2 regions of the Exiguobacterium sp. R-17 genome follow, and region 1 is predicted to be linked to the other one. Evidence: riboswitches for the same ligand, from Rfam matches in the RefSeq annotation. Region 1 holds a riboswitch; the other holds the start of a gene.
The links. Region 1 has a riboswitch for lysine ahead of ACN9MT_RS01225 (amino acid permease). Riboswitches for the same ligand answer to the same signal wherever they lie in the genome.
Positions count from the first base shown of each region.

Region 2: another riboswitch for lysine. It lies ahead of ACN9MT_RS02575 (aspartate kinase); the one in region 1 lies ahead of ACN9MT_RS01225 (amino acid permease).

Region 1 covers NZ_CP184372.1:192,033-208,038, forward strand. Annotated here, with positions in the region: gene ACN9MT_RS01160 (MFS transporter) at 1-891, opposite strand, end outside; gene ACN9MT_RS01165 (acyltransferase family protein) at 1,041-2,102, opposite strand; gene ACN9MT_RS01170 (CDP-glycerol glycerophosphotransferase family protein) at 2,099-3,847, opposite strand; gene ACN9MT_RS01175 (IspD/TarI family cytidylyltransferase) at 4,164-4,877, shown strand; gene ACN9MT_RS01180 (ribitol-5-phosphate dehydrogenase) at 4,874-5,899, shown strand; gene ACN9MT_RS01185 (CDP-glycerol glycerophosphotransferase family protein) at 5,931-7,133, shown strand; gene ACN9MT_RS01190 (nitroreductase family protein) at 7,253-7,810, opposite strand; gene ACN9MT_RS01195 (hypothetical protein) at 7,934-8,485, opposite strand; gene ACN9MT_RS01200 (DHA2 family efflux MFS transporter permease subunit) at 8,616-10,307, opposite strand; gene ACN9MT_RS01205 (HlyD family secretion protein) at 10,320-10,976, opposite strand; gene ACN9MT_RS01210 (TetR/AcrR family transcriptional regulator) at 11,169-11,774, shown strand; gene ACN9MT_RS01215 (diguanylate cyclase) at 11,816-12,907, opposite strand; gene ACN9MT_RS01220 (MarR family winged helix-turn-helix transcriptional regulator) at 13,045-13,500, opposite strand; lysine riboswitch at 13,666-13,854, shown strand; gene ACN9MT_RS01225 (amino acid permease) at 13,986-15,467, shown strand; gene ACN9MT_RS01230 (solute:sodium symporter family transporter) at 15,619-16,006, shown strand, end outside.
Region 2 covers NZ_CP184372.1:484,590-500,595, reverse strand. Annotated here, with positions in the region: gene ade (adenine deaminase) at 1-58, opposite strand, end outside; gene ACN9MT_RS02635 (gamma carbonic anhydrase family protein) at 183-722, shown strand; gene ACN9MT_RS02630 (hypothetical protein) at 835-1,020, shown strand; gene ACN9MT_RS02625 (glycine betaine ABC transporter substrate-binding protein) at 1,166-2,749, opposite strand; gene ACN9MT_RS02620 (ABC transporter ATP-binding protein) at 2,746-3,873, opposite strand; gene ACN9MT_RS02615 (LysM peptidoglycan-binding domain-containing protein) at 4,066-5,061, shown strand; gene lysA (diaminopimelate decarboxylase) at 5,183-6,499, opposite strand; gene alr (alanine racemase) at 6,513-7,571, opposite strand; gene ACN9MT_RS02600 (branched-chain amino acid transaminase) at 7,568-8,500, opposite strand; gene dapD (2,3,4,5-tetrahydropyridine-2,6-dicarboxylate N-acetyltransferase) at 8,526-9,233, opposite strand; gene dapB (4-hydroxy-tetrahydrodipicolinate reductase) at 9,220-9,966, opposite strand; gene dapA (4-hydroxy-tetrahydrodipicolinate synthase) at 9,963-10,844, opposite strand; gene ACN9MT_RS02580 (aspartate-semialdehyde dehydrogenase) at 10,862-11,854, opposite strand; gene ACN9MT_RS02575 (aspartate kinase) at 11,868-13,067, opposite strand; lysine riboswitch at 13,180-13,357, opposite strand; gene argH (argininosuccinate lyase) at 13,428-14,798, opposite strand; gene ACN9MT_RS02565 (argininosuccinate synthase) at 14,795-16,000, opposite strand.

The sequences.
Region 1 (16,006 bases):
TGATGTCAATAATGACAACAGGAAGCCGAGTGCTACGATGAACAGGAACAGGTTCAGGACCTTTCCTTCGCCTAAATTACGGGATAACTTATCGACGATGAAGATTTGAGCAATGACGCTGATGATTCCAGTTGACGTCACCATGATCGCGATGTCCTTCGGTGAAGCACCGAATTGATCATCAACGAACAGACCGAGTACCGATTCGTATGCCATGAGACCAAAGCTCATGACGAGTGTAATGACGAGCGGTACGAAGTACGGTTTTTTAAACGATGTCCCCAGTTTCTTAAACATCGACCCTTCATCTGGTGCCATCGCTGTTGCATCGTGTTGTTCGCTTTCTTGAAGTAACAGGACGCTGAATAAGACAGCTGCACCCGAGACGATCGCTGAGATGAGCAACGGCAATTTTAAGTCATACTCGGCAAGGAATCCACCGATTCCTGGACCGATGACGATCCCGAGTGACATCGCAGCTGAGACATAGCTGTTTCCTTTTGCACGTTGATCCATCGTCGTGATGTCCGCAACGTAAGCAAAAATCGCTGGAATCAGGAGTGCGGCACCGGCACCACCGATTGCGCGCGAGATGTAGAGAACCGTGACAGAGTTTGAGAAATAGAAGACAAACATCGAGAGCGTCAAGCCGATCAATCCATAGATGATCATCTTACGACGACCATATTGATCTGCCCATTTACCAGCAATCGGTGACATGACGAGCTGTGCTCCGGCAAAGATGGCAATCATTAATCCAGCCGCCGTTCCACCTTGTCCAATCGACGCTAAGTAAGCGGGTAGAATCGGAATGATGATCCCGAAGCTCCCGACCGCAATAAACATATTGATCATGAGGACCGTTAATTTTTTTCGTTGATCCGCGTGCAAGGGGACCCCTTCTTTCGACCCGCTTTTTGTAAGCGGTTATTTGTTTCACCTTCATTATCTTAGATTCAAGCTAAAGCGTCTGTCAACGTAGACGAGTCGATGATTTGAAAAAGACTCTATCCTTCAAGAAGGATAGAGCCAATTCAAACTTATTGCTCTTTTTTGAATAACCATTTGACGTTCGGTGACAGCAACGGTCGGAAAATCGTCACGATGGGTCGACTCGACAGCAACCAGACGAATCCGGTAGCGAGTAAGAAAGAAAGTCCAATCAATAACAGTGGTGACTCCGTAATGGCTGGTGGAACCGAATCTCGGAACAAACGAACGATGAACGAGTGGATCAAATAGATCGCGAGCGTCTGAATTCCGATCTGGTCGAACCGTTCACCGAACGACCGATGCGGTACGAGCAGGAGAACGGAGAAGATCATGATGGTGCTGATGGCGTAAAGAAACAGTTGGATTGCCACTCCCTTGAGAAGCGGGACTTCGAATTCACCATACGTATCGCGGTAAAAGAGCCAGACCGTGTCAAACCCATTTTTTGTCCAGAGAATCATGAAGACGGCAATCAAGAGTGAGATGATCAGTCCGGTCAACCGCCCGATCGGTGCTGTCATCTGTTTTCGCCAGCCGGTATCAGTTAACCAGCCACGCTCCTTGACGAGATACCCCATCAAGAAGAACGGATAAAAGCTGACGACTTTTTGTAATGATAGGAAGTTCGTGATCGAATCTGGATTGGCGTTGATCAATAAGGCGAATAAGACACTGACAATCAGCGGAAAACGCATCGCTAGAAAAGCCGGTGTGACGGTCTGCCAAATGATAATGCCGAGCAAATACCAAAGCGTCCAGTTCGGAACGAGTGGATGAAGTAATCCATCGAGCATTTCCCGTAAGGAGTCATCCTGCGTGTAAGATAAATAAATTTCGTGAATCGACTGCCAGAGAAAATAGAGAACGACGAACGCGATGATTCGTTGTGGTCGCGCTTGTTTGAAGAAATAGCCACTCATGAAGATGAAGGCTGGCATATGCAACAGGTAAATGACGTTATATGCCATCTTGACGACATCATTTCCTGGTAAGTCACGGAACGTCTCGATCAAGTGACCAAAGACAACCGTGAAAATGAGTAGCACTTTATAGTTTCCAAGCCAATGATCGTACATAGGAGCGGTCACTGGTTTGATAGCAGTGGTCATTTTTTTTCACCAAGCAGAATTTGATCGACGAACCGGGCACTCGATTTCCCGTCCTGATGCTCGAAGAAGTACTCCGCGAATGCTTTGACGTTGTGCATTTCGAAGTCTTGATTTTTAATTCGCTCAATCAACTCTTCTGATGTCTTGACGATCGGACCAGGTACGAATTCCTCGAAATCATAGTAAAAATCACGTTTCGAGATATAGTCTTCAAGATCGTACGCGAAGAACAACATAGGTCGATTCAATAGAGAGAACTCGAAGCACGTCGATGAGTAATCCGTGATTAAAATGTCTGAGACGAACAGCAATTCATTGATTTCACGATGATCCGTCAAATCAAGGAAGAAGTCGGCATAGACTTCAGGAATCTCCATCCGACGACGGATGAACGGGTGGAGTTTTAGGACAAAGACATACTCCTCATGAAGTGCTTCATACAATGCATCGAGATCCAGCTGATCAAAATCATAATAGGCACTCTTCGCACCATTTCCTCGGAATGTCGGAGCAAACATGATGACTTTCTTTTGTTTGAAGATTGGATATTCCTCATAAATACGTGCTTTCGCTTCCTCGATGAACGGTTGATCGAAGAACATATCCGTTCGAGGAATACCGGTCGCGACGACTTGATCTTCCCGTAAACCAAAACCTTCTGCGTAATGACGGGCGACATTATGAGAGCTAACGATCGCTTTCGTGTAGTTCCGGTGACTGAGCGAGTTCGCACTTGGACCACCTGGTTTTCCGAGGCGACTGTAACCGAACGTCTTGAAGGCGCCAACGGCATGCCAGACTTGAACGAGGTCACTGCCTTTACGAATATTTAACGGATAGATCATCGGATAGAAATCATCGACAAGAATCGTCTTTGCTGTCGCTAAGTGATATGGCAGCGTAAACTTATCACGCCAATCACGGCGAGACTGGAGATTCGGTTTGAAGAACGTCTTCACATCAAGATCGAGATTGCGACGCTCGACTTCATCCAAGATATAGGCAAAGTTACCGCTAATATCGCTCCGTGAGTCGGAAGCGAGGATGACTTTATTCTCTTGGATCGGTTGGGTCCATTTCGTAACGTTATAAATCGCCTTGAACGTAAAACGACGGAACTTGAACGCCCGTTTTTTCATGTTCTTCTTCCATTTTTTATACCGGTTAATGACTTGAATTAGACGTTTCGTTTCGCCTTTCTTCAGGGAATGGAAACCTAAAGAGTTGCTGTATTGCGAATACTGCACGACAAGTTCGTACTCAAGTAAGATTAACGCGTTACTATGTTTCGTATCAACGCGGTAAGCGACAGGGATAAGTGAACGTGTATCACCAAAAGGCGCTTCATGTAAGATCGTCTTACCTTGGACGATGGCGAAGAAGGCATCAAAATAACCCATCGGCAACGGACGACCTGTTGGCGTGATATGGTTCAAATTTAATTCGCCTGTAAAGGACTCTTCCGTCCAGGCTCCTTCAAATGGGAAACGGCAGATGAATGTCCGTTTATTTCGTTTATTACGAAAAACGATGGCACGTTCGAGTGGTACCGATGCTTCAACAGGTTCAGACTGGATATAATCGTCGTCCGGTTCCTCTGTATCAACTTGCTGTTGCAATGAAGGATTTTCAAATAATGTTTGTTCGGCGTGCAAAAAATCAGTCAACCCGCTTAAACGTGCTTCGAAACGAAACGTCGTTCCGGCTAACTCTAAGTAGGTGACCTCAGCATGTAAAGTAGGCATAAGTGTCTCTTCTGTCAAAACCATCTCTCCTCGCTCGAATAATTACATTACATTTACACAATACGGATAAAATTTTAAAACGCAGTTGAACATAGTATAGTGAAACTAGAAATCACCACTCATTATATCGTGAGACATTAAATTTAATAGGGATTTCTTTATTTTTTTGTGTTTTTGTAAAATAACACTTCAACACAGACTGCATCACTACACATACCCTGAAGGATAGGGAGAGAAAACCGAAATACGATTATTTCATAAGGGAGGGAAGCAGGTCGTCTCGTTTGGAACAGGCAACGAGACACTGCGTCAGAAGATGATTTATGCAGCCATTTTAGCTGGAGGAAAAGGAACACGAATGGGGAATGTCGATCGCCCGAAACAATTCTTATCGATCGGAGAACGTCCGATCATCGTCCATACAGTAGAGAAATTCTTGTTACATGAGGATTTTGACCGCATCATCATCGTCACACCGACTGCTTGGATTAACTATACACGCGATATTTTGGAGAAATACATCGGAAAAGATGAACGTCTTGTCATTACACCGGGTGGACAAGATCGAAATGAATCAATCATGGCAGCCGTGAACTGGATTGAAGAGAAAAATGGTCTGTCTGAAGAAGACATCATCGTCACGCACGACGCCGTCCGTCCGTTCCTGACGCACCGCATCATTAAGGAAAACATCGAAGCAGCGCAAGAGTTCGGTTCATGCGACACGGTCATTTCAGCGATCGATACGATCGTCGCGTCAACGAACGGCAAAACGATCACGGATATTCCGGTTCGTGATCAAATGTATCAAGGGCAAACACCACAAAGTTTCCAAATCACGAAGTTAAAATCGCATTATGAGTCACTCTCAACGGAAGAACGGGCGATTTTGACGGATGCTTGTAAGATTCTTCTTCTGAAAGGAGAAGATGTGGCGCTCGTCACGGGGGAACTGTTCAATATTAAAGTGACGACACCATACGACCTACGGATCGCGAATGCTATCTTGAAGGAGCGGATTCATCAATGATTAACCAAGTCTATCAACTCGTCGCCCCGCGTCAGATTGAAGTGACCTATGATGAGCGATCACTGAATACCGATCGTGTCGTCGTGCGTCCGACATATCTATCGATTTGTCACGCCGATCAACGCTACTTCACAGGTAGTCGTAGTGCGGAAGTATTGGCGAAAAAATTACCGATGGCCATGATTCATGAGGGAATCGGAAAAGTCGTCCATGATCCAAGCGGTACATTCAAAAAGGGAACGCTCGTTGCGATGGTACCGAATACACCGACGGAAGATGATGATATCATTGGTGAAAACTATCTGCGCACGAGTCGTTTTCGTTCGAGTGGATATGACGGCTATATGCAAGACTATGTGTTCTTGAAAGCGGATCGTCTCGTTGAGGTACCGATCGATCTTGATCCTGAAGTCGCGGCATTCACCGAACTTGTCAGTGTATCGGTCCATGCTTTGACTCGCTTTGAAAAGATTGCGCACCCGCGCCGTGAGACGTTCGGTGTTTGGGGAGATGGAAATCTTGGTTTCATCACGGCACTTTTGTTGCGTAAATTATATCCGGAAGCAAAACTACTCGTCTTCGGTAAAACCCAGTCGAAGCTCGACTACTTCTCGTTTGCGGACGAGACATATCACATCGACCAGATTCCAACTGATGTCTCCTTCAACCACGGTTTCGAATGCGTCGGTGGAATCGGTAGCCAATATGCGATCAATCAGATGATCGATTACATTATTCCAGAAGGCACGATGGCATTGCTCGGTGTGTCAGAAGATGCCGTCGCGATCAACACGCGGATGATTCTTGAAAAAGGACTGCGTGTCTACGGATCAAGTCGAAGTACACCGGCTGATTTCGCACGGACGATGGAATTGTATCAAACTCATCCGGACATTCCAGCCTATCTATCGAATCTGGTTTCGGGCGTATTCCAAATCCGACAAATCGAAGATATTCATAAAGCGTTTGAAAACGATTTAACGAATCGCTTCGGAAAGACGGTCATGGAATGGTGCATGTGATGATATGCGCTGAAAAAGAGGAGAATCGTCTATGAAACAAAAAATTCGGTTATTGCAACGACGGACGGTCCACTATTTGCTTGCTATGACATATTGGTTGACGAAGCGACTGCCGATCCAATCAAAGAAAGTCGTTTTTGCGACCTATCGTTCCGATCGTCTCGTCGATAACTTTCGTGCCGTCTACGATGAACTAGAGCGACGCGATTTAGGATATGAATACGTTTTTTTGTTGAAACGATTTCCTCAATCGTTGGTGGGACAAATTCAATACGTCTTCCACATGATGCGAGCGACGTATGAATTAGCGACTGCCCGTTATTTCATCATCGATGATTATTATTATCCTGTATATGTCTCGTCCTTACGGAAAGGAACAGAAGTCATTCAGCTATGGCATGCTTGTGGAGCCTTTAAAAAGTTCGGCTATAGTGTGCTTGATAAATCCTATTCGCCGGATGATGATTATTTGAAGATGGTCCAGATTCACCGGAATTATAGCAAGGTCTATGTTTCCGGTGAAGCCTGTGTCGCACCTTATGCGGATGCTTTCGGGATGACGCAGGAACGGATTTATCCGTTAGGGGTTCCACGGACGGATCAGCTACTGAATACAGCACGACAAGCCCGTGTGCGAGAAAAATTGTATGACCGTTACCCAGAGTGGCGCAAGAAACGAATCATCCTGCTCGCGCCGACATTCCGTGGAAACGGACAGACGACAGCACATTACGATCAAGAACTTGATTTTGAGAAGTTCCGTCATGAGCTTGGACCGGATACAGTCCTCTTATTACGGATGCATCCGTTCGTTCTTAATCCACCAATCGTACCGGACGCGTATTCGGATCAAATCATTAACATGACAGACTATCCGGACATCAATGATCTGATGCAGATTGCGGATATTCTGATCACGGATTATTCATCTGTCATCTTCGAGTTTGCCTTGTTGCAGAAGCCAATGATTTTCCTTGTTAACGATCTGCAGTCGTACAAAGCAGAACGCGATTTCTATTTCCCGTATGAATCCTTCGTACCGGGACCGATTGTCTCGACGTTCGAAGACGTCATCGCTTGGATTAAACGCGGGCAATTCGATACGCAGAAGATCGAGACGTTCGCGAATCAGTTCTTTACGTATCAGGACGGGGAAGCAACCAAACGAATTGTCGATCATTTGTTATATGACACGATTCCGGAAGCACCTGTCTATACGAAAACGCCGGTATGAACACAAAAAAACGTTCCGATTGCGTCTCCATTTGGGGAGAGAGACGTCATCGGAACGTTTTTATTTTGAATTGGGGCTTGATTGGCGCGAGCAGGGGTAGCTCGCAGAATGCGCACCTCTTAAAAGTGCGTCAACTTGTCCTTCAGGGACGTTCTCGGTTTGACAGGTGGAACGAGGGCTGGCCAGCCGATTTGAATGACGCCGAGAACTCGTTCATTTTCTGAAGCGTGAACGAGTGAAGCATATTCTGGTGTAAACCAATGTTTTCCGCTCTTCCAGCAGCAACCAAGGCCGCGCTCTGTCGCCACCAACTGTAGATTTTGAATCATGGCAGCTGTTGCGAGTGTATCCTCTAGCTGTTGATCCGGTGTCCCTTGTACCTGACAAAGTACTGTTAAGTAAACCGGGACTTCCCGTAATTTTTGTTCAGCCTGTTGACGTTGTTCAGATGTTTTCGTCTCGAATTGACCACGCGCTGTCAGTAACTCCATCAAAGCATCGACGTACCGAGTTTGTCCCTCTTCGATTGCGAGAACAAAACGCCAAGGTTCTCGTAATTTATGATTCGGGGCATACATCGCCGTTTCGAGTAATGCCTCTACTAATTCGACTGGAACTGGTTGTTCCGTATAAGACCGGATGGACCGGCGTGTTTCAATCACTTGTTGGACATGCATCCGTTTCATCTCCTCACTGAGTACTTTTTCACTATAGATGATAACGATTATCATTGTCAATGTTATTTGTCAGAAAACAAAAAGACGATTTCCAAGAGGAAATCATCTTTCGTTGAATTTGTATTAAGAGGCTTTTCGTTCCTCTTCTTGAGCAACAGTCGTTAGTTTCTTTTTCATGAGACGAATCCGGTACAACGCAAATAAATAATGGGCGAAATAAATCGTGAATCCCAGGAAAAGCGTTAATGCTACATGAATCTGAACGCCAGGAACAGCATGAAGCTGAATGAAGAGCAAGACAGCCATTGCCATCGTATAGAGCACCATTTCCACCGATTGTGGCATGACGCGTTGACGTTTTAGGAAAAAGGAACGCATGAGTGGTAGGACGACGAGACTGACGAGACGATCGACCAGACCGATGACGAGCACACTGATCACCATCGCTAAACCATTTTCAAAAGTGATTAATCGTGGAAAAACAAGATATGTGACGAGTAATAGTGGTCCAACTAACAAAAAGATTGAAATCGAGGCACGTGCAAAGACGAAGAGCCCGTTGACACTTGTTAAAAAGGCGCGAAAAATCTTTTGCGACCAAGGCGATGGTCGACCGACTTGCCAAGCAAAACAACAAGCAAAGATAAACGCATAAAATTGCAGAAAGGCAACCATAAAGCATCTCCTTTAGATATGAAACTCATTGTCCCTAGTGTATCGATTTTAAGAGAGAAGTGCAAAGAAGAACTTTTCACGAAGTATAGCAAAAGACCAGCTGATATGACATCAACTGGTCCTTCATGAATCAATCCAGATTTGGTTCTTTTTTTCCGTGCAAGAAGAAGGACAGAATCAATGCGAGCGCAGATAAAACGGTCGCAATCCAGAACGCGTCAGTGATCCCTTGGATCGTTGCTTGTTTTGTCAGCATCGTAAACCAACTCGTTGAAGCAGCTTGTGAGCTACCCAGCTGTTGTCCAAGATCGTTTAAATGTTGCGAAAGCGTCGGGTCGAGCGTCGTGAACTGATTCGCATCGTCTGCCAAGTGAGCCGTCGTTTGACGGGTCATGACGGTGACGAGAATTGCCGTTCCGATGGAGCCGGCGACTTGACGAAGTGTGTTTTGGGTTGCGTTTCCGTGCGGGATCATCTTCATCGGTAAAGCGTTCATACCGGCAGTCATGATCGGCATCATGATGAATGCCATACCGAATGACCGAAGCATGTAGATGCCCATGATGGAATAATACGACGTATCCATGTTTAATTGCGTCAATTCCCATGTCCCGTACGTCATCAACGTCAAACCGAAGATAGCGAGCGGTCGAATACCGAAGCGGTCAAATAAACGACCGGCAATCGGTCCGGTGATTCCCATGATCAGTGATCCGGGCAAAAGGAGAAGACCTGAATCGACCGGTGAAAAACCGCGAATGCTTTGAAGGTAAATCGGTAAAAGCAACATCCCACCGAACAACGCCATCGTGACGATGACATTGATGAAGAGGGTAAATGAAAATTCCGGAACCTTCAAGACGCGAATGTTCAACATCGGATCTTCCATCGACAGCTCACGCATTGCAAAAGCAGCAATTCCAATTAAGCCGATGACGATCGTGCTGATGACGATCGGGCTATCCCAGCCGTCATTCCCGGCTTCACTGAATCCATAAAGGAGACTGCCGAACCCAATCGTACTGAATAATACACCAAGTGCATCAAAAGAAGGTTTCGAGAGTGGCTGCGTCAGGCGGAACCAGGCCGTACCGAGTAACAATGTCACTAATCCAAAGAACGACATCGCATAAAACATGACGTGCCAATCATAGTTTTGGATGACATATCCCGTGATCGTTGGTCCGACTGCTGGAGCGAGAATCATCGCGATTCCGAGCATTCCCATGGCAGCGCCACGCTTATGCGGTGGGAACAATGTCATGAAGACATTTGATCCTAGTGGCATTAAGATACCAGCACCTGCCGCCTGAACGACACGCCCGATCATCATGACCGGGAAGTTCATCGCCATCGAACAGATGATTGATCCAAAGAAAAACAGTGTCATCGACGCGAGGAACAACTGGCGGAACGTATAACTGCGCATTAAAAAAGCACTGATCGGAATCAAGATCCCGTTGACGAGCATGAAACCTGTCGTCAACCACTGGGCAGTGGACGTCGACACGTTGAAGTCATTGATTAGAACCGGTAACGCGACATTAATCAACGTTTGGTTCAAAATAGCAATGAACATACCAATCAGTAAGACCGTCAGTACTTTCGGAATACTGACGTTTTCAGTCGATACTTGTTTTGAAGGTGCTGCGACTGGTGGTGTCACGGTCATCGTCGGTTCCGTCTCGAGGGACTCCTCAAGTGTCGGTCCGTCAGTGGCCAGTGCGATGTCGGATTGACGATTCCGGCGGGCGATCCAGTTGACGCCGATGATGATCAGAATCGTGAACGCACTATATCCGAACAAGAAGGTAGTAGACATGAACGTCCCTCCTTAATCCTTATGAATGCGGACGGTCACATTCATACCAGGTCGAATGTCGAGTGATTTTTCTTGCGAGAGTGATACTTTAACTGGAATGACTTGTGCGACTTTCGTGTAGTTCGCATTTCCGTTTGAAGAAGGCATCATCGAGAACGTCGAAGCTGTCGTCATTCCGATCTGTTCCACTTCACCAGAAAGTGTCGTGTCAGGATAGCTGTCGACATATACGTCAACGGTTTGTCCGACTTTGATTTCATCGATTTCTGTTTCTTCGATGTTCGCTGTGACCCAAAGGTCGTTTAAGTCAAAACCATAGGCAAGTGGTGTACCGGCTGCGACGAAGCCGTTCTTTGTCGCCATCGACTGAACGATCGTTGCCTTCGCAGGCATCGAAACAGAAAGATCTGTTGGTTTTTGTCCAGCTTGCGCAGTCATGATGTGACCAAGTGTTGCACCGCTGTCGAGCGATTCGCCTGTTTTAGCAGACCAGTCCGTTAATTTACCAGCGCTTGGGCTAGCAATCGTTATCATTTTGCCATCGATTTTCGCATTGTCTGTTTTGACATAGCTTGTTGCTTGATCGTAATAGTAGTATCCGACGACCCCACCACCGATCAAAACGATGAGTGTAACGATATTAATGATTAGTAATTTTTTCATACTCATGGGTGTGTTAGCATCCTTTCTTGTGTACAATCGATTCAAAAAAAGTACTCCTCTGGGGGGAGGAGTAATTAATATAGTTAATTATATGGATAGTTAGATAACAAACAACCAACAATTTCCGACAAAATGTTGGAAAAATAAATGATAACGGATTCATTTTTAAAAAGATGATGGAAAAGGAGTGAAATGCACATGAAAGAGAGCCGTGATCCACGACCAAAACGGTCACGTGACCGTATTACGATGGAATTGTTTCGTTTACTGAAGACAAATAGCTTTTCGAGCATCACCGTCAAGATGCTGACGGATGGGGCGGGTGTGAACCGCTCGACCTTTTATGCGCACTACACAGATAAATATGATTTGCTTGACCAAATCGTTGAGGAACAGATGATGGCACTCGAACAAGCGATTCGGATTACAGGTACAGGCACCGTATTTCCGACAGTCGAACAGGTCAGTCGTTATTTTGCTCGTTTGTTCATTCACATTGAAGAAAACGAATTGTTTTACCAAACGATGCTCGTTCAAGGTCCTATCAAAACGTTCATCTCACGTTTTCTTGATACGTTGAAAGAAAATTATCGCCTCGTCTTTCGATCCCAAGTCGCAGAGGATGCGACTTTCGTCGATCGGGATTTGTTACTGAACTATGTCATTGGTGGACAGTTAGGATTATTGATTTCCTGGTTGCGAAACGGTCGGCCATATTCATCCGCATATATGGCGGAGCAATTGAGCCGGATGATCGTCTTTGGAACGGTTGAAAGCATCGGTTTTCCGAAAGAAACGGAATAAGGTCATAGAAAAAGACACTCCCGCTAGGAAATGTCTCATATTCAAGCTTGTCGGAAGGCAAGTTCCTTCGTATAAATCGTACTTCGGTTTCGTCCGCTTTCTTTTGAGTAATACAACGCTTTATCTGCTTGTTGTAATGCTTCAAGAGACGTATGGGAACCACTAGAATGTGCAATCCCAAGCGAAATCGTGATTTGCAGATCAGGTACGTCTGCCGTCGGGAACAGGTTGCGTGCGACTGTCATCCGAGCCAACTCTGCGATTTTTTGAGCTTCTTTAGCTGTAGTGCTTGGTAAAATGATCAAAAACTCTTCACCACCGTACCGTCCGACGAGGTCATCCGGTCGTGTTAAGGAAGCGAGTGTCATGCCGAGTTGACGTAGGACATCATCCCCGGCGTCATGACCATATGTATCATTGACGTGCTTGAAGAAGTCGATGTCAATCAAGACAAGTGAATACCCTTGATCCGTTGAACCGACAAGTGACAGTGAATCATCGAGACGGCGCCGATTGGCAAGTCCGGTCAAAGCATCCGTCATCGCTAGTTTTTGTTGATACTGAATGTTTTCGAAGTGACGGCGTAATTCCGTCAGCAGTCGAAAAGCAACAAAGCCAGCCAATAGATTAAAGAAGATATAAGCGATTGAAATTTTAAAGAATGTCGACCAGCTGTTTGTCAGGATATAGATGGCAGGTAACGAATAGAGAACACCAATTGACACCAATAATTGAAAATGGCGTGTCGAGACATGAACGAATCGACGTACGATTCCGATCGTCGTAATGATTAAGACGATAATCAGTGTGGACAGATAAAAACCCTCCATTTGATCGACGGGTGTCAAAAAGTAACGTGTTCCGATGATCATTATACCGGCGACGATGGCGCTCGGGAAACCACCGAATAGCATAGCGATCGCGACTGGGATGATTCGTAAATCCACACGGGCGACATCGATCTGAATGCCATTGAACATCAACAAAACTGCAATCAGACCACAGACAGTTCCCAATATGAGGCGTGTACTCCAGCTGGAATTCAGCGAAATACGTGGTCGATTCCGAAATGGTAAGAATAAGAGAGTAATCGTCGTGAACAGTAGACAAAAGTTAATGATGAATTGATTCATGATGGACAACAAATCCTCCCAACTCCCCCAGCTAACAGATTTCCATATATATACTCCAGTATACTCATCTAGGTAACGGTTAGACAGAGGTAAATGTTTAGATAAAACATAAAAAACGGTAGAAAATCTACCGTTTTTTATGAAGACGAAGTGAGCGTATCCTCATCCATCGTCAGTAAAATCTTATCGAAGACGCGAATCATCGTTTCCAGTTCTTCTGCTGTTAAAGTTCCGAAGCGATCTTGTAAATAGTTTCTTCGGACGACCTCGAGTTCCCGAAAAGCACGCTCTCCATCATCCGTCAAAGCGAGGACAATCGAGCGACGATCTTCCGTCGAACGCGTCCGTGTGACATATCCTTGTTTATAGAGCTTATCCGTTAAAGCAGTGACTTGACTCGTCGCCAGCTCAAATTGTTCCGCAAGAAGTGTCGGACGCTGAGGACCGTTTTCTGAAAGACTCCGTAAGATGAAAAATTCGCTTCGGGTCGCTGTTCCTTCAAATAGTCGATTAAGTTCACGTCGCAGGGTACGAAGAATGACACGCATTTGTTCCTCGAGTCGGTAAGTCAGCAAATCACGTTCCTGTGGCATGCAAGCAGCATCCTTTCTCTCAGTGGACTTCTATCATTTAGTGTACTAAACATATCGGATTTTTACCATCTACTACCCCAGATTCAAAAAAGGCAATTGACAATTTCGTGGCGGTTTGTGTAATATGGCGTAGTAATAACTAATTTAATTCAGTTCTCACTCAACCAGTGGGATGGAGGTTGCAGTTCTTAAGAGTACGGTTACGGATGTCGTCAAGCGACAAATGAAGTGACCTGAAAGGAAGAATTGCCGAAATCAATCATCGCTTTGAAGATGATCGATTGGGATTAGATCGAATAGGTCTAATACTGTCACAAGTCGGGTATCACTTACTTGTGGAGAGCTATCTTTCACGACGGTAGAATGAGGCGCATTCATTTTATTATGTTGCGTTCTCATCTTCCATCTGGAAGATGAGGGCGCTTTTTGTTTTTTCATTCAAAAAGTGTCCTCTCAAAAAATCTAAACAGAGAGAAGCGAACGAAATGAACAAACTAGATGTGAAACAAACAACAGATTCGACAGCCGAAGGATTAAAACGTGGATTACAAGCCCGTCATATGTCGATGATCGCCATCGGTGGGGCAATCGGAACAGGACTTTTCATCGCGTCCGGTGCTTCCGTTGCAGCAGCAGGACCAGGTGGTGCACTCCTATCGTATGCAATCGTTGGTCTGATGGTCTACTTCCTAATGACGAGTCTTGGCGAAATGGCGGCGTATATGCCTGTCGCCGGATCCTTCTCGACATACGGGACAAAATTCGTCGATCCCTCATTCGGCTTTGCCCTCGGCTGGAACTACTGGTACAACTGGGCGGTCACGATCGCAGTTGAGCTCGTTGCAGCACAAATCGTTATGACGTATTGGTTCCCGGACGTTCCTGGATTTTACTTCAGTGCCTTATTCCTTTTACTCATGATCGGCTTGAACTACTTCTCCGTTAAAGGTTTTGGGGAAGCGGAGTATTGGTTCGCCATGATTAAAGTCGTCACTGTCATCGTCTTCTTAGTCGTCGGTGTTGCGATGATTTTCGGTGTCTTTACATCGGAGCCACCAGTTGGCTTTAAAAACTTTGCTCTCGGGGATGCGCCGTTCGTCGGTGGTATTCCTGCCGTCATCGGGATCATCCTCGTTGCTGGATTCAGTTTCCAAGGAACGGAACTAGTCGGAATTGCCGCAGGTGAATCGGAAAATCCGAAAAAAAACGTTCCAAAAGCAGTCAAACAAGTCTTCTGGCGCATTTTACTCTTCTACATCCTTGCGATTTTCGTCATCGGGATGCTTATTCCGTATACGAGCCCGAACTTGGTTTCCAATGACATCACGGACGTTGCCGTTAGTCCGTTTACGCTCGTCTTTGAAAAAGCAGGTCTTGCGTTCTCGGCAGCACTCATGAACGCCGTCATCTTGACATCTGTTCTATCTGCTGGTAACTCAGGTATGTATGCTTCCACACGGATGCTGTATACACTTGCTCGTCAAGGAGATGCACCAAAGTTCTTTGCAAAAGTGTCGAAAAATGGGGTACCGCGTAACGCCTTGCTTGCAACAGGAGCAATCGGTGCGCTCTGTTTCTTAACATCGATGTTCGGTGGACAAGTCTACCTGTGGTTACTCAATGCTTCAGGTATGACAGGATTCATCGCATGGCTCGGAATTGCGATCAGTCACTATCGTTTCCGTAAAGGATTCCTTGCACAAGGTCATTCGTTGAAAGATTTACCTTACGTGGCACCAGCGTTCCCGTTCGGTCCGCTGTTTGCATTCGGTCTTTGTTTCCTTGTCATCGTTGGTCAAAACTATGCAGCATTCCTTGCTGATCGAATTGATTGGGTCGGGATTGCCGCGACGTATGTCGGAATTCCGTTGTTCCTTGCCTTCTGGTTAGGACACAAATTCAAAAACCGGACGTCGATTGTTCGTTACGAAGAGATGGACTTCCCAGAACATCCACGTCAATCGTAATCAACTAGCCGCCTTCTATTTATAGAAGGTGGTTTTTTGTTCCTAAAAAAGAAAACGTTTTCTAAAATATAGTTTTGAAAAAGTATAAAAAAGGAATCAATGAATACATATTTGAGAATAGGAATTTTGAAAAAGAGAGGGAGGGAGATACATGACTACATCTGAATTATTTTTTACATTAGGTTCTGCAGCATTTTTCATGTTGCTCGTTGCCTACATATCGTACCGGTTGACGCGCGGGAAAACACAAGGTGTTGATGAGTACTTCTTAGCAGGTCGAGGGCTAAGTGGCGTGTTCATTGCCGGCTCGTTACTGCTGACCAATTTATCAGCAGAGCAGTTGATTGGGCTCAATGGGCAATCCTTTATGGGGAACATGTCAAGTATGGCATGGGAAGTCACAGCAGGCTTTGCTGCGATCATCATGGCCATCTATCTACTTCCGAAGTTTCTTGGACTTGGTATCTCGACGTTGCCGGAATACTTAAGTCACCGTTATGATGAGACGGTTCGTCGGATGACAGTTTTACTCTTTTTAC
Region 2 (16,006 bases), 290 kb from region 1:
CTGCTTTCTCTTTTTTTGCAGCAATCGCAATCAATCGTTCACGTACTGTTTGTTCCATCCTGTCTCCTCCTGGTGTAAGCGTATTTTCACTATCTTACAATTAGTTTGGAAGCTGTTGCAATTTATTTTTTGTAACGTCAAGATGAAAGAGTATGGATTTAATGCCTGAGGGGGAAAAACGCATGAAATATCGTGTCGGTTCACTTATTCCAAACATCGATCCATCCGTTTATTTAGCGGATGGATCAAAGGTCATCGGAGAGGTCACGATCGGAAAAGACTCATCCGTCTGGTTCAATACAGTCATCCGGGGAGATGAAGGTCCGATCCAAATCGGAGAACGCGTCAACATTCAAGATGGTTCGATGATTCATCAGTATGAAGGGTTTCCGACTATCATTGAAGATGAAGTCACGATTGGTCATATGGCAATGATTCATGGAGGTATCATTCGAAAAGGAGCTTTGATTGGAATGTCGGCAACGATCCTTGATGAAGCCGAAATTGGAGAAGGTGCATTCGTTGCTGCCGGAAGTCTTGTTCCGCCAAAAATGAAGGTGCCTGCAGGGACAATGGTTATGGGGGTTCCTGCAAAAATCGTCCGCGATATCAGCGACCACGATCGATTCATCATGGAACGGACAGTCCGAAAATATGTGAAACGAGGGCAGCAATATGCCGATAGTTGTGAAGCCATTACAGAGGATTTGACAAGTTTGTGAGAACGTTTACAAAGTTCACAGGTTCTTAATACCTCCCCTCTTCCGTCTTTACAATTCTTTCGTACACTAGAGGTGCAAGAGATGAATCAAGACACCGAGAGGGGATTTTTATATGATTCCAGTATATGAAGAACGTATTATGTCTGATTTATTTTCATCTACGAGTAACCCAAGCTATGGTTTGCCGACGTTACCTGAATTCGAAACAGATTGGTTGACAGCTGAGGTTCAAGTACGTATCGTTAAAGATGCCGAGCACCGCCTTGGAACATTAAACCGAGAGGAAGAACGTGTATGATTCAGCAACGCACTGTTCGCGCTTGGCTCGCTAGTCGCATCAAAAAATAATTTAATCACTTGATTACGTATTTTCCAAAACGATATAGCGCGTCAGCGCGCATACAAAAAGAGCCGAAGCGGATTCCCGCCTCGGCTCTATCTGTTTATTTAGAAATCAATCCTTCTTTAATCAAGAAATCACGCGCGACTTTTTCAGGACGCTGCTTCTCAACATCTGCTTTGTAGTTCAGTTCTTGCATCGTTTCATCCGTGATTTTATCCTTCAATGTGTTGAGGACTTTTTTCAGCTCTGGATGTTCTTTAAGGGTTTCTTGACGAACAAGTGGTACCGCATAGTATGGTGGGAAAAACTCTTTATCATCTTTGAGTACAGTCAAATCAAACTTCTTTAAAAGACCGTCTGTTGAAAAACTATCGATGACATTCGTTCGACCGTTCGTCAATGCTGTATAGCGAAGTCCTCCATCAACTGGTTGTACATCTTTGAACTTCATATCCGGATACTTCTTCTTTAGACCAAGATAACCATCCTCACGGTTCGCGAATTCAATCGTTGAACCGAGAATCAAGCGATCACTGACTTTTGACATGTCCGACACTGTCTTCAAGTCGTACTTCTTAATGTCTTCTTTTGTCATGGCAAGAGCATACGTATTGTTGAAGCCGATCGGATCTAGGACATCGACCTGACTTTTTTCGGGAATCATCTTCCCGACTTTTGCATAGACCGTTTTCGGATCCGTCTCGACTTCCTGCTTGAGCACGTCGATCAACAATGTCCCTGTGTACTCGACATACGCGTCAATCTCCCCTTTTTCAAGCGCCCCGTAAGCGACCTTCGTCCCCCCGAGATTTAATTGACGTTCGACTTGTAGATCCGTTTTATCTTCGATTAAATCCGCTAACATATTTCCAAGAATCAACTGTTCCGTAAAGTTCTTCGATCCGATGACGATCTTATCTTCCTTGAGGAAAGAATAAGCGACTGTACCACCAACCAATAGGAAGACGATGCTTGCGATTGCGATCTTGCGTCCCGCTGACATCGCTTTACGGCGCTTCCGTGCCTTGTTTTTAATTCGACCATCTGCGAGCGGAATACCGTTCGGCGCCACCGAATATTCAATCCGGCTGACGACGAAGTCGATGATAAGCGCTAAGATACCAGCTGGAATCGCTCCGGCGAGAATCTGGTTATTATCAACCGTTTGAATACCTGAAAAGACAAGGTAACCAAGACCACCGGCACCGATGAATGCTGAAATCGTCATTAAACCAACCGCTGTGACGGCTGAAATCCGAATCCCTGCCATCATGATCGGTAAGGCAAGCGGAATCTGGACCTTACTGAGGATTTGACGATCCGTCAAACCAATTCCTTTTGCTGCTTCAAGCGTATCTCCCGGAATACTCGATAGACCTGTGTACGTATTTTTGACGATTGGCAAGAGTGAATAGAGCACGACCATGATGATCGCTGGTGTCGATCCGATACCGATGAACGGAATCAAGAAACCGAGTAAAGCAAGACTCGGGACGGCTTGCACGACGCTCGTCAACGCGAGGACCGGTTTTGCGAACTTTTGATAGCGCGTGATTAAAATCCCGATCGGAATCCCAAGGACGACGGCGATGACGACGGCAAAGACCGTCAGCTGTAAGTGCTCCAGTAATAAGTCACCGATTTGATCGGTATTATTTTTTACATAATCAAAGAAACCGTTCATTGAACTTCCTCCTCATGAATGAATTGCTCACTCAAGACGGAAAGTAAGCTACTACGCGTGATTAATCCTCTTAGTTTTCCTGTTGCATCTGTTACCGGCAGATAACCTGTCTCTTCCTGATTCATGACTTCAAGGACATCAAGTAACGAATCGTGTTCATTGACGGCAATGATTTCGCCCTCCATTACTTCTTCAATTCGTTGGCTCTTATCCGGGATCGTCTGGATGTTCTTTAACTTAATCAGCCCTTGTAAAACGCGGTCACGATCAGTGATCAATAGACTGTCGACTTTTCGCCCACGCATGATTTCAATTCCCTGTAGCAATGTACGTTTGCCACTGATTGAAACTGGATCCTCAATCATGATATCTTCTGCCTTGATGAATTCTGGACTACTCCAAATTTTATTTTTTCCGATGAACGATTCGACATATTCATCTTTTGGATGACGCAGGATTTCTTCTGGAGTATCGAACTGAACGATCTCCCCGTCACGCATGATACATATCCGATCCGCTAACTTGATCGCTTCATCCATATCATGAGTGACGAAAACAATCGTCTTTTTCACTTCCTCTTGTAAGTTGAAAAGCTCTTCCTGCAAATCATTACGAGTAACGGGATCGAGAGCACTGAACGGCTCATCCATCAGGATGACATCAGGATCATTCATCAGAGCACGCGCAAAACCGACACGTTGCTGCTGTCCGCCACTAAGTTCACTCGGATAACGATCAATAAATTGTCTCGGATCAAGCCCGACCATCGTTAATAGTTGTTCTGTCCGCTGATCCATTTGATCGTGATCTTTCCCCTCAAGTCCAGCAATCAATTGAATGTTTTCCCGGACCGTCATATGAGGGAACAGACCAGTTTGCTGAATGACATATCCCATATGGCGTCTTAATTCGATCGTATCCGTCTTCATGATATCCTTCCCATTGACCAAAATCGTGCCTGAAGAAGGTTCGATCAATCGATTGATCATTTTAAGTGATGTCGTTTTCCCACAACCACTTGGTCCGATGAAAACAACGAGTTCACCCTTTTGAATCTCGAGCGATAAGCCTTTTAAGACGACATTTTCCTTAAACTGCTTGCCGACGTTTTTGAATTCGATCATTCCTTCTCACTCCTTTTTACTATTTCCATATATTATGGTTTCCCAAAAAGGTTACGGTTTAAACAAATTTCCATTAAATCAGTTTTATTTCTTTGAAAAAGGGGAAGTTCTTAGTTCTTTTTTTAAAAATAAAGGGAATACCTAAATAAAGAGTACTGATAAAGCATGTTTTGATGAAGGAGGCCCTTAACGATGAACATCAAGAAACCCACCATCATGATGATCGGATTGCTTCTCCTAACCCCACTTTCAATTCCCTCACAGGTCGATGCAGCGAGTTCTACGTTTGTCACAAAAGGAACGACGACCAAAAAAGTCGTCGCATTGACATTTGATGACGGTTCAGATGGAACGAACATTGCCAAAATATTAAGTGTCTTAAAAAGTAATCAAGTGAAAGCTACTTTCTTTTTAACAGGCAGTGGTGCAAACAACCATCCTCAATCGATTAAAAACATCACAACCGCCTCTCCAACACATCAAATCGGCAATCACTCGTATTCACATCCGGATTTCACGACTTTATCAGCAAGCCAAATGACAAGTGAATTATCCCGGACGGAGTCGCTCATCCGATCCTTGACCGGAAAAACGACGAAACCGATTTTTCGGGCGCCGTTCGGTGCGAGTAACAGTAAGGTATTGAGTGTCGTCGGAGCGGCTGGTTATACGAAAACGATTCAATGGAATATCGATTCGACGGATTGGAAAGGCATCTCTTCAACAGCCATCTTGGATCGTGTGTTACCAAAAGTCGTTCCTGGATCAATCATCCTTATGCACACTGGGGCTGGTGCGAAAGGAACACCAACCGCCCTGCCGACGATGATTTCGAAATTAAAAGCAAAAGGCTATTCGTTCGTCACGATTTCAGAACTGTTGCGTTCTACGGTCCCAACCGGTACGACGTATACTGTCAAAGCGGGCGATACACTCTATTCGATTGCCCGTAAATACAATGTCTCGGTCTCTGCCCTCGCGAGTGCGAACAACATCACGAATTGGAGTCTACTCAATGTCGGTCAAGTCTTAAAAATCCCGACAACGACGTATACGGTTAAAGCGGGTGATACACTTTACTCGATCGCGACACGTTACGGCGTCACCGTCACAGCATTAATGCAGGCGAACGGCATCACAAATCCGAATCTCTTACTCGTTGGACAAGTCTTGAAAATCCCAAAATGAATATACTGATCACAGCAAAAAAAACGATTCCTCTCTAGTCGCGAGAAGAATCGTCACATGTATGAAAAACCGGCGAGATTGCGCCGGTTTTTTTGTTGTCAATCGCTTGACCCCTCACCTCTTATGACTCCGAACGGACCCCATTGATTCCAAGATCACACTGAACTAAGTCCGCATATGTTTGTCGACGGACGACTTCGCGGGATTCCCCGTCCCGAACGAAGACGAGTGCCGGACGTAAGAATTGATTGTAGTTGCTTGCCATCGAGAAGTTATACGCTCCCGTTCCAAATACAGCGAGGGTATCGCCACTCTTTGGCGTAACTAACTGCGCTTTTTCAGCGACGAGATCACCTGATTCACAAGCTGCTCCAACGACAGTCATTTCAGTCGTTTCGCCACTCATCCGGTTAGCGATGACGGTTTTATAAACCGCTCCGTAAAGTGCGGGACGAATGTTATCCGTCATTCCACCGTCCACCGAAAGATATGTCCGGACGCCTTCGATCTCTTTGATTGCCCCAACTGTATAAAGTGTCGTCCCTGCATTCGCAACGACCCAGCGTCCTGGTTCGATACCGATTCGCGGACGTTCGATGCCAAGTCGTGCCGTTTCCGTCTCAATGACATCCATGACGCGTGCGATCGTCGCTTCAAAATCAAGTGGCTGGTCGTCCTGTGTATAGGCAATTCCGAACCCACCTCCAACGTTGACTTCGCTGACTGTGAAATCATGTTGTACACGAATTGTTTCGACGAAGCCCATCATCGTCCGAGCCGTCTGTTCGAACAGCGACGGATCTTGGATTTGCGAACCGACATGACAATGGATGCCAAGTAACGATAGATGTCCTGATGCTAAAATCGCTTCGATTGCGTCCAAGTAATCTGACGCATGTGTCGAGAAACCGAATTTCGTATCGACACCACCTGTCTGAATTTTCGCATGCGCTCCACCGATGACTTGTGGCACGATCCGAATCAAGACATGAACCGTTCGACCAGCTTGTGCCGCAATCGCTTCCAGTTGTGCAATCTCTGCAAAGTGATCGATGACGATTCGTCCGACACCTTCTTCGACAGCATACTGAAGATCAGCCGTTGATTTATTCGAACCATGGAAATAAATTCGTTCTGCTGGAACGCCCGATTGACGGGCGATGAAGAGTTCCCCGCCCGTGACGACGTCAATTCCAAGACCATGACGTACGACTTGTTCATACACCGCACTGACAGTCAATGCTTTAGAAGCGAAGGAAGCATACGTATTCGGATACTTATCAAGGAAGTGTTCCCGGACGGTCGCCAGTCGATCCGTCAGCTCCCGTTCTGCCATCACGTACAACGGTGTTCCGTACTGTGCTGCAAGATCGGTCGCTGCGACACCATCGATGTGCAACGTATTGTTTTCTTCTGTCAGGTATTGACTTCCATACATAATAAGTTCCTCCTTATAGATACTGATGCGTCAAACGCCAAGACCGGGCACACATCTGCTCTGAATTGTTCGCTGCTCCTGTCCGGGTGATATCGTCAATTTCAACGCCATCCCCGTATAGCACGACCTCGTCTCCGACCTCAACCGTCCCATCGACAGCGACGAACGTATGACTCATGAATAGTTTATTGATAACTGGATAAGGCTTTCCTTTAATATGAACGGGTAGAACGGCCCGTCCACGGACAACACCGTCCCCATAGCCGACGGGCAAAATAGCGATCCGCATCGGTTCTGTACTCGTAAAATTCGTGCCATATCCTACGTGCTCACCTGGTCCGATTTCGCGAATTTCAACGACCTCCGTCGTCATCCGTAGCGAAGGAACGAGCCAGTCCATCTTTTCGATCGGCGAATAGCCGAATAAGAAGATCCCGGGACGGACATAATTACAAAATGCGAGACGCGGATCGTGTTTGACGATCGTTGCACTGTTTTCAGAGTGCATATACGTAAACGTATGGCGCTTTCGTAGTACATCGGCAATGGCGACGAAACGTTCGACTTGTCCATCGTGATCCGCATCCGGCTCATCGGCAAGTGGAAAGTGTGTATATAAACCCGTTAAAGCGAGTGAATCTGCTTGCGCAAGCGCAAGGACAGCTTCCGCTTCCTGAAGCGAACTGACACCAAAACGGTTCATCCCGACGTTGATCTTCAAATGTAACTCGATTCCCTGCAGCTGTTCACTGTGGAGAGCGAGCCATTCTAGCGATGAGACACCGAGTGCAATTCCGAAACGTCGTGCTGTTTCAAAATCCTCCGTCGGATTCATCACCAGTACATAACTGTCTGGAAAATTCGTTTTGATTTCAATGGCTTCATACAACTCGGCGACAGCAAAATGATGAACATCAGACGCCATCAGCGTCTCAACCATCTCGAGCATACCTAAGTTATACGCATTGTTCTTGACCACGGCAAAAATATGTTTACGTGACCGAGCGAAGACCGATGCGACGTTCTGTCGCACCGCCTTCCGATCGATCGTGACGAGTGTACGCGTCGTCATTCCGCGACAGCTGGTGTCACATACGTCAACCAATCCGCGTATTGCGGCAATTGACCTGTGACGGCTTGACGGTAAAGATCGAGCAATTCATCTGCGACGTTCCGTGTTCCGCCGTTGATGGAGATATGATCGATTTCACCGACACTCGTGATTTCAGCAGCTGTTCCTGTTAAGAAAATCTCATCTGCGACATATAATTCATCGCGTCCGATGTGGCGTTCGACGACAGGATAGCCTTGATCTTGTGCCAAACGGATAATGACTTGGCGTGTGATACCATCGAGTACTGAACAATCAAGTGATGGTGTATGAATCGTTCCGTTTTTAAGAAGGAAGAGGTTCGCGACACTCGCTTCACTGACATTTCCGTTCATGTCGAGTGCGATTGCTTCATCAAATCCATCACGGATGGCTTCACCTTTTAAGAGTTGTGAGTTCATATAGTTGGCAGCCGCTTTCGCTTGCATCGGCATCATCGTTGATGAGACGCGGCGATATGACGCGACTTTAGCACGGATGCCAGCGCCTTTATCGAAGTATTCCCCAAGTTCCCAGCAAGAGATGCCGACATGAACTGTCGTATCTTTCGCCATCAATGCTTGCCATGGCGTACCGAGGAACACGAATGGACGGATATAACAAGATTCGAATCCGTTTTTCGCAACTAGATCAATCGTCGCCTGGACGAGTTCATCAACCGTATACGGAATTGTGACGTGGTAATAGGCGCAACTACGGAAAAGACGTTCAATATGTTCCTTCAATTGGAAAATCGCCGGTCCGTCCGGTGTCGCGTAGGCACGAATTCCTTCAAAGAATCCACTACCATAGTGAATCGCATGTGACATGACGCTCGTGTTCGCATCTTTCGGATCATGAAAGACTCCATCTAACCAAATTGCTTCTCCATACTGTGTATCCACTGCCATGTGTTTTCCTCCTCTTCGACGTCAATCAGAGTGAACGTAAATCATCCACCAATTGCGTCTTCTCTTCTGTTTTCGCATCTTTCTGTTTGATGACACGTGCAGGTGTTCCGGCAACGACGCTTCCAGCAGGTACGTCTTCTGTGACGACACTACCGGCAGCGACGACGGCATCTTTACCGACTTTGACGCCTTCGAGAATGACTGCATTCGCACCAATCAAGACACCGTCTTCAATGATGACAGGTGTTTTTGAAGGTGGTTCGAGGACACCCGCGACCACGGCACCTGCGCCGACATGAACGTTTTTCCCGATCGTCCCACGTGCACCGACGACAGCGTTCATATCAATCATTGTACCATCTCCGATCGATGCGCCGATATTAATGATGGCACCCATCATAACGACCGCGTTGTCACCAATGACGACATGATCACGAATCCATGAACCTGGTTCGATTCGCGCATTCAAATGACGTGTATCAAGCATAGGTACCGCACTGTTGCGACGGTCATACTCCACATGAACATCCGTGATGCGATCTGAATACTTTTCTAAGAAAGTAGCCGCAAGTCCTGCATCTGCGAAGAAAATTTTTGATTCATCTGATCCGAACGCTGTAGCACCTTCGATCGTCAAGCCCGCCAAATCGCCGTTAACATAAAGTTTTACCGGTGTTTGTTTTTTTGCATCTTTAATGAATTTAGCAATTTCGTAAGCATCAGTGAGTAACATGTGAATCCTCCTGTGTGTAGAGCGTCTCTAACGTATAGAGTCCCGCTGTTTTTTGAATGAGTGCTTCAGCTGCTTTGATCGCACCAGAAGCAAATACTTTTTTCGATAGCGCTGTATGTTTGATTTCAATCAACTCGTCGACACCTGCGAATAAGACTTCGTGTTCTCCGAAGATCGTTCCACCGCGCATCGCATGCATCCCGATCTCGTTCGTCTCCCGCTTTTGCCGCGTCTGCGACCGGTCATACACAGGTGTGACGTCACGTGCCGTCTGAATCGTTTGCAGTAACAACTCGGCCGTCCCACTTGGAGCATCGACTTTTTGATTATGATGTTTCTCAAGCAATTCGATGTCATACGCCCCTGCCAGTGGCACCAGTGTCTTCAGTAGTTGCTGCACCATTGCGATACCATACGACATGTTATACGACTGGAAGATCGGAATTTCTTTTGCAGCGTCCTTGATGGACGCAAGCTCCGCTTCAGAAAAACCAGTCGTCGCGATAACGAGTGGCGTCTTTGTCGCCAGCCCGTATGCGAGTAGATCCGGTAGCAAACTCGGATGCGAGAAGTCGATGATCGCATCGACTGTTTCTGACATCTCCGTCAGCTCGGCATATGAAGCGATTGTATCGGATGACTTCGTCCGGTCAACGATCGCAACGACACTTTGCGCTGCTAGTTCGACGACGTATTGTCCTGTCGCCCCATAACCGTGTAACGCGAGTCTCATCGAACCACTCCTTTGTAAGCACGCATTGTTTCAAGTAAATGGGCATGACCCGATTCCGATTGACGGACGAGTGGTAAGCGCGGTGCACCGACAGCAAAGCCAAGTTCTTCAAGCGATGCTTTAACTGGAATCGGATTGACGTCACTGAACAAAGCACCGATGACTGGTAACAAGTCTGCCTGAATCCGGCGGGCCGTGGCGAGATCTTGCGCGAGTAACGCTTCAGCAAGTGCTTGTGTCTCTGCTGGATACGGATTTGAAAGAACCGAGATGACGCCCTGTGCACCCCATGCCATGTACGGTAGGATTTGATCATCATTTCCACAGAAGACCGCGAAGTCTTCCGGAATCGCCGCCATCAGTTCACCCATGAAGCTGACGTCTCCACTCGCTTCTTTAAAAGCTTGAATCCGAGGATGACGTGCCAATGTCACCGCTGTTTCGACGGCAATCGCAACACCAGTCCGTGACGGGACATTGTACAGCATGATTGGTAATTGTGTAGCATCAGCAACTGCCGTGAAGTGTGCGATGAGACCAGCTTGTGATGTTTTATTGTAATAAGGCGTCACAAGCATCGCTGCGTCCGCACCGAGGCGTTCTGCGAGTAATGTTTTCTCGATCGTTACTGCCGTGTTGTTCGAACCCGTTCCTGCAATGATGGGTACTCGTCCTGCCGTGACCTGAACGGCAGTCGTCAGTAGTTGTTCGAATTCCGTATTCGTCAATGTCGAGCCTTCTCCTGTCGTCCCTCCGACGACAAGTGCCTGAATCCCTGCTGCGAGTTGTTGCTCGATCAAGCGTTCGAATACATGTAAATCCAACTCGCCTGCTTCATTAAATGGTGTGACGAGTGCTGTACCTGCTCCTTTGAACATGAAGAACTCCTCCTTTTTTATGAATGAATCGACTCTTCGATCGCTTGGCGTGCAACTTGTACGGCGTTCGACGCAGCACCTTTTCGGATGTTGTCAGCTACACACCAAAGATGGAACGTGTTCGCGAGACTATCATCTTGTCGAATCCGACCGACGTAGACGTCGTCCGTCCCACTCGCATCGAGTGGCATCGGATAGCGTGTATTCGCGACATCATCGACGAGGACGACGCCGGGTGCGTTTTTAAGTGCTTCACGAATCGTTGCAACCGTCGTCGGTTGTGTAAACGTGACATTGATTGCAACCGAGTGAGAGTTCGTGACCGGAACCCGGACACACGTCGCACTGACAGGCAATGCTGGAAGATTGAAGATTTTTCTTGTTTCATCAATCATCTTCTGCTCCTCTTTCGTATAGCCGTTCTCAAGGAACACATCGATATGCGGCAAGATGTTATCGTGAATCGGATGCGGATAATTGACAGGTTCTTCTCCGCGCGCCCCACGCGCCAAGTCCTCGATCCCTTTTTGACCAGAACCCGATACTGCCTGATACGTCGTGTAATTGATCCGTTCGAATCCCAGTGACTGGAGCGGTGCTAAGGCGACGACGGATTGAATCGTCGAACAGTTCGGATTCGCGATTAAGCGATCCATCGCTTGAATTGCTTGTGGATTAACTTCTGGTACGACGAGTGGAATCGTCTCCTGCATCCGGAAGGCACTTGAGTTATCGACGACGAGTGTTCCATTTTCAGCTAGTAAAGGGGCATATTGTTCACTGATCGTTCCGCCCGCTGCGAACAGCGCGACATCGATACCGTCTTCCGTGATGTTCGGTGTCAACGCTTGAATCGTGATGTCTTCTCCTTTGAACTGTACCGTGTTCCCTGCTGAACGAGCAGAAGCATAGGCGGATAAGCGACTGACCGGGAAATCCAGTTCTGCGAGTACTTGTAACATTTTTTGACCGACGGCGCCGGTTGCTCCAATGACGGCTACATGATACATGCTGTTTTCCTCCTTATAACTCGAACGCGTTTGCAATCGCTGCAACCGTCCGTTCAATATCTGCTTGTGCAATCGTATACGAGATGCTGATTTCTGATGTCGTGACTTGATAGAACGGGATGTTCTCTGCTCGGAAGATCGCGAACAACTTTGAGGCAACACCTGTCGCATCCCGCATCCCGATTCCGACGACAGACAACTTCGCGTGCTGATCGTGGCGATCGACCTTGACTGTCGTGAAGCGATCCATGATATCTTTCAATGCTTCATCGAGGAACTCTTCTTCGTCGAGTGGACAAGAGAACGATAAGAAGATGTCACTGTCGAACGTCGTTTGACTGATCATGTCGATATTGACGTGACGGTTCGATAAGAGTTCGAAGATATCGGCTACTGCTGCGTTCGTTTGCGGTACGTGTTTAATTGATACCGTCAAGACGTTCTTCGTGACACTGACACTCGTGACCGCTTTTTGTTCCATTGTTTCCGTCGCTTCCATGATCCATGTTCCCCTTTTCGATTCAAGTGTTTTCCCGACGAAGATGTGTACGCCGTATTTTTTTCCTAATTCGACACTCCGCATTTCCATAACCTTCGATCCGAGGGCGCTCATCTCCATCATCTCATCATATGAGATGTGCGGAATCGGTTGAGCAGTGGCATGGATTCGTGGATCAGCCGTATACACACCGTCGACATCAGTGTAGATTTCACACCGTTTATCAAGGACTGCCGCAAGAGCAACAGCCGTCGTATCCGATCCGCCTCGTCCGAGTGTCGTCACGTCACCAAGTTCGTTGACACCTTGGAATCCGGCGACGATGACAACATCGTACGTTTCGAGTTTTTGTCGTAATAGATCTCCATCGATCTGTTTGATTTTACTTTTCGTATGCACGCCCATCGTGCTGATCCCTGCTTGCGCGCCCGTTTGCGATAACGCTTTGACGCCAAGTGAGTTGAGAGCGATGCTGAGTAATGAAATCGTCTGTTCTTCTCCGATGGCAAGCAACCGATCGAGTTCTCGCCGCTCAGGGCGATCCGTGATGGCTTGTGCCTGAGCGATCAAAGAATCTGTCATCTTGCCCATCGCCGAAACGACGACGACGAGTTTTTCACCTTCGGCTGCGCGACTCTTCAAATAATTCGCAATAGACTGAATCTGTTCGACAGTCGCAACCGAGCTTCCACCAAATTTAAGTACAGTTGTCACAATCCTATCTCCTTTGTCCCGATACAGAAAAAAACGACGGGCCGGTAGGAGCGTTCCTACGGCCCGTCGTTATCACGATCGGACAAACGAAGACAAAGTCATTCGTTCTTTTACGTAAGATAGCGCTCCGAAACATCGGTTTCGGCAGTACAACGGATCTTAACCGTTGTACCAGCAAATAAGAAGAAGCATCTTCTCGTTCACTTCGGCGGACTTCCCCTTTCACATCATTCAGCATGCTTGCCTTCAAGAATGATGCTACTCATGTCATCCGCGCCTCTATCTGTCGGTTGTTAGTTACAGTTATAGCAGACATCTTTTGTTAAATCCAGTCATTTGACTGATTTTTTTCAAAATTCGTCAATTCGCAAGATGCTGTTTCGCGAGTTCGAGTTGCTCCGAAACGGCAGCAAACCCTGTACCGCCGTAGCTTGTCCGGCGTGCCACTGCTTGAACCGGATCGAGGAGCGGATAGACGTCTTCTGTGATATCAGGATGGAACGTTTGATACGTCTTGAGATTCAAGTCCTTCAGGAAACAACCGTTCTGCACACAGTAAAGGACGGCTTTCCCTACGATTTCATGCGCTTCCCGGAATGGTATGCCTTTCGTTACAAGGTAGTCGGCGAGTTCCGTTGCATTCGAGAAGTCTTGCATTGTCGCCTTCTTGAGCGCTTCGGTCTTAAACGTCGCGGATTCAATCATTCCGGTGAAGATTTGAACGGACTTGAGAACGGTATCTGCTGTATCGAAGACCCCTTCCTTATCCTCTTGCATGTCTTTGTTGTAAGCGAGTGGTAATGCCTTCATCGTCGTCAAGAAGCCCATCAGGTTGCCGTAGACGCGACCTGTTTTTCCACGAATCAATTCAGCAAAATCAGGGTTTTTCTTTTGTGGCATCATGCTTGAGCCTGTCGAGAAGGCGTCAGACAACTCGATGAAGCCGAATTCTTGCGACGCCCAGATGATGATTTCTTCACAAAAACGTGAGAGATGCATCATGACGGTTGAGGCGATTCCGAGATATTCAATGACGAAGTCACGATCGGAGACAGCATCGAGACTGTTCGGATAGACCGACTCAAAACCGAGCAACTCGGCAGAACGGAAACGGTCGATCGGGAACGTGGTCCCCGCGAGCGCGCCTGCCCCGAGTGGTGATTTCCGAATTCGTTTTTGATTGTCCGTCAATCGTTCGACATCACGTTCGAACATCCAGAAATAAGCGAGCAAGTGATGCGCAAGCGAGATTGGTTGTGCCCGTTGCAAATGCGTATACCCCGGCATAACCGTCTCGATATGTTGCTCAGCTTGTTCCGTAATGACCGATTGGAGCTCGCGTAATGCCGTCGTCAACGCTTCGACATGCTGCTCCATCCATAGATGTAAATCGGTTGCGACTTGATCGTTTCGGCTCCGTGCCGTATGCAGTTTCCCTGCAACTGGACCGATCTGTTCCGTCAACAAACGCTCAAGATTCATATGAATGTCTTCGTCCGCTAATGTGTAGGAATGGTCCTTTAACGTCGCTTCGAGTTGCTTTAATCCTTGCTGGATTTGTGTCCACTCATCTTGAGCGAGAATCCCTTGTTCAAATAACATCTGTGCATGTGCGAGACTGCCTTTCAAATCAACGCTTGCTAATTTTTGATCGAACGTGATTGATGCTCCGAAGGCTTCCGCTTGAGCGGAAGCACTTTCCGTAAAACGTCCACCCCAGAGTTTGGTCATTTCGTTACACCTGCCTGACGATGTACACTCGCATGCGTTGAAACGGCAAGACCGTGTAATTTGATGAAGCCTTTTGCTGCTTCATGATCGAATGCATCTTCTTTCGTGTACGTCGCAAGTTTCTCATCATAAAGCGAGACAGCCGACTGACGACCTGTAACAGTTGCATTTCCTTTGAACAGTTTAACGCGAACTTCTCCTGTAACGTCCTTTTGTGTTGCCGTCAAGAAAGCTTTCAAGCCTTTCGTCAATGGCGCATGGAAGAGACCGTTGTAGATTGTTTCTGCGTATTGTTTGCTGAGTAATGGTTTGAAATGCGCGACGTCCTTCGTCAATGTAATCGTTTCGAGTGCAGCGTGCGCTTTGAGTAAAACAGTTGCGCCTGGGCACTCATAGACTTCCCGCGATTTGATACCGACGAGACGGTTCTCGACGTGGTCGATCCGTCCGACCCCATGTGCTCCAGCGATGATGTTCAGTTCCGTAATCAGTTTCGCTAATGGATACTTCGTCCCGTTGATAGAAACTGGAACACCTGCTTCAAAGCCGATAATGACTTCTTCTGCCTGATCCGGAGCGTCTTCTGGTGCTACCGTCAACGCATATGCGTCTTGTGGTGGTTCTGTCCATGGATTTTCTAGGACGCCACATTCATTACTCCGTCCCCAAAGGTTCATGTCGATCGAGTATGGGCTGTCGAGGTTGATCGGGATTGGCACATTGTTTTCTTTCGCGTAGGCGATCTCTTCTTCCCGTGACCATTTCCATTCCCGAACCGGTGCGATGACTTCGAGTGACGGATCAAGTGCCGCGACCGAAACTTCGAACCGGACCTGGTCGTTCCCTTTTCCGGTACATCCGTGTGCGACCGCCGTCGCACCATGCTGATGTGCGACTTCGACGAGCTTTTCTGCGATCAATGGACGCGAAAGCGCTGAGATCAACGGATAGGCATTTTCGTAATGGGCGCCATATTGAAGTGCTGGCAAGACAAAGTCTTGTGCGAATTCTTCTTTGACATCGAGAACGATTGATTCGATCGCACCGACGAGGAGTGCTTTTTCCTTGATGACGGATAAATCTTTTCCTTCTCCGACATCCATGCATAAGGCAATGACATCATAGTCCTTGCTCAACCATTTGATGGCTACTGATGTATCGAGTCCCCCAGAGTACGCTAAGATTAATTTTTGTTTTGACATGTATAA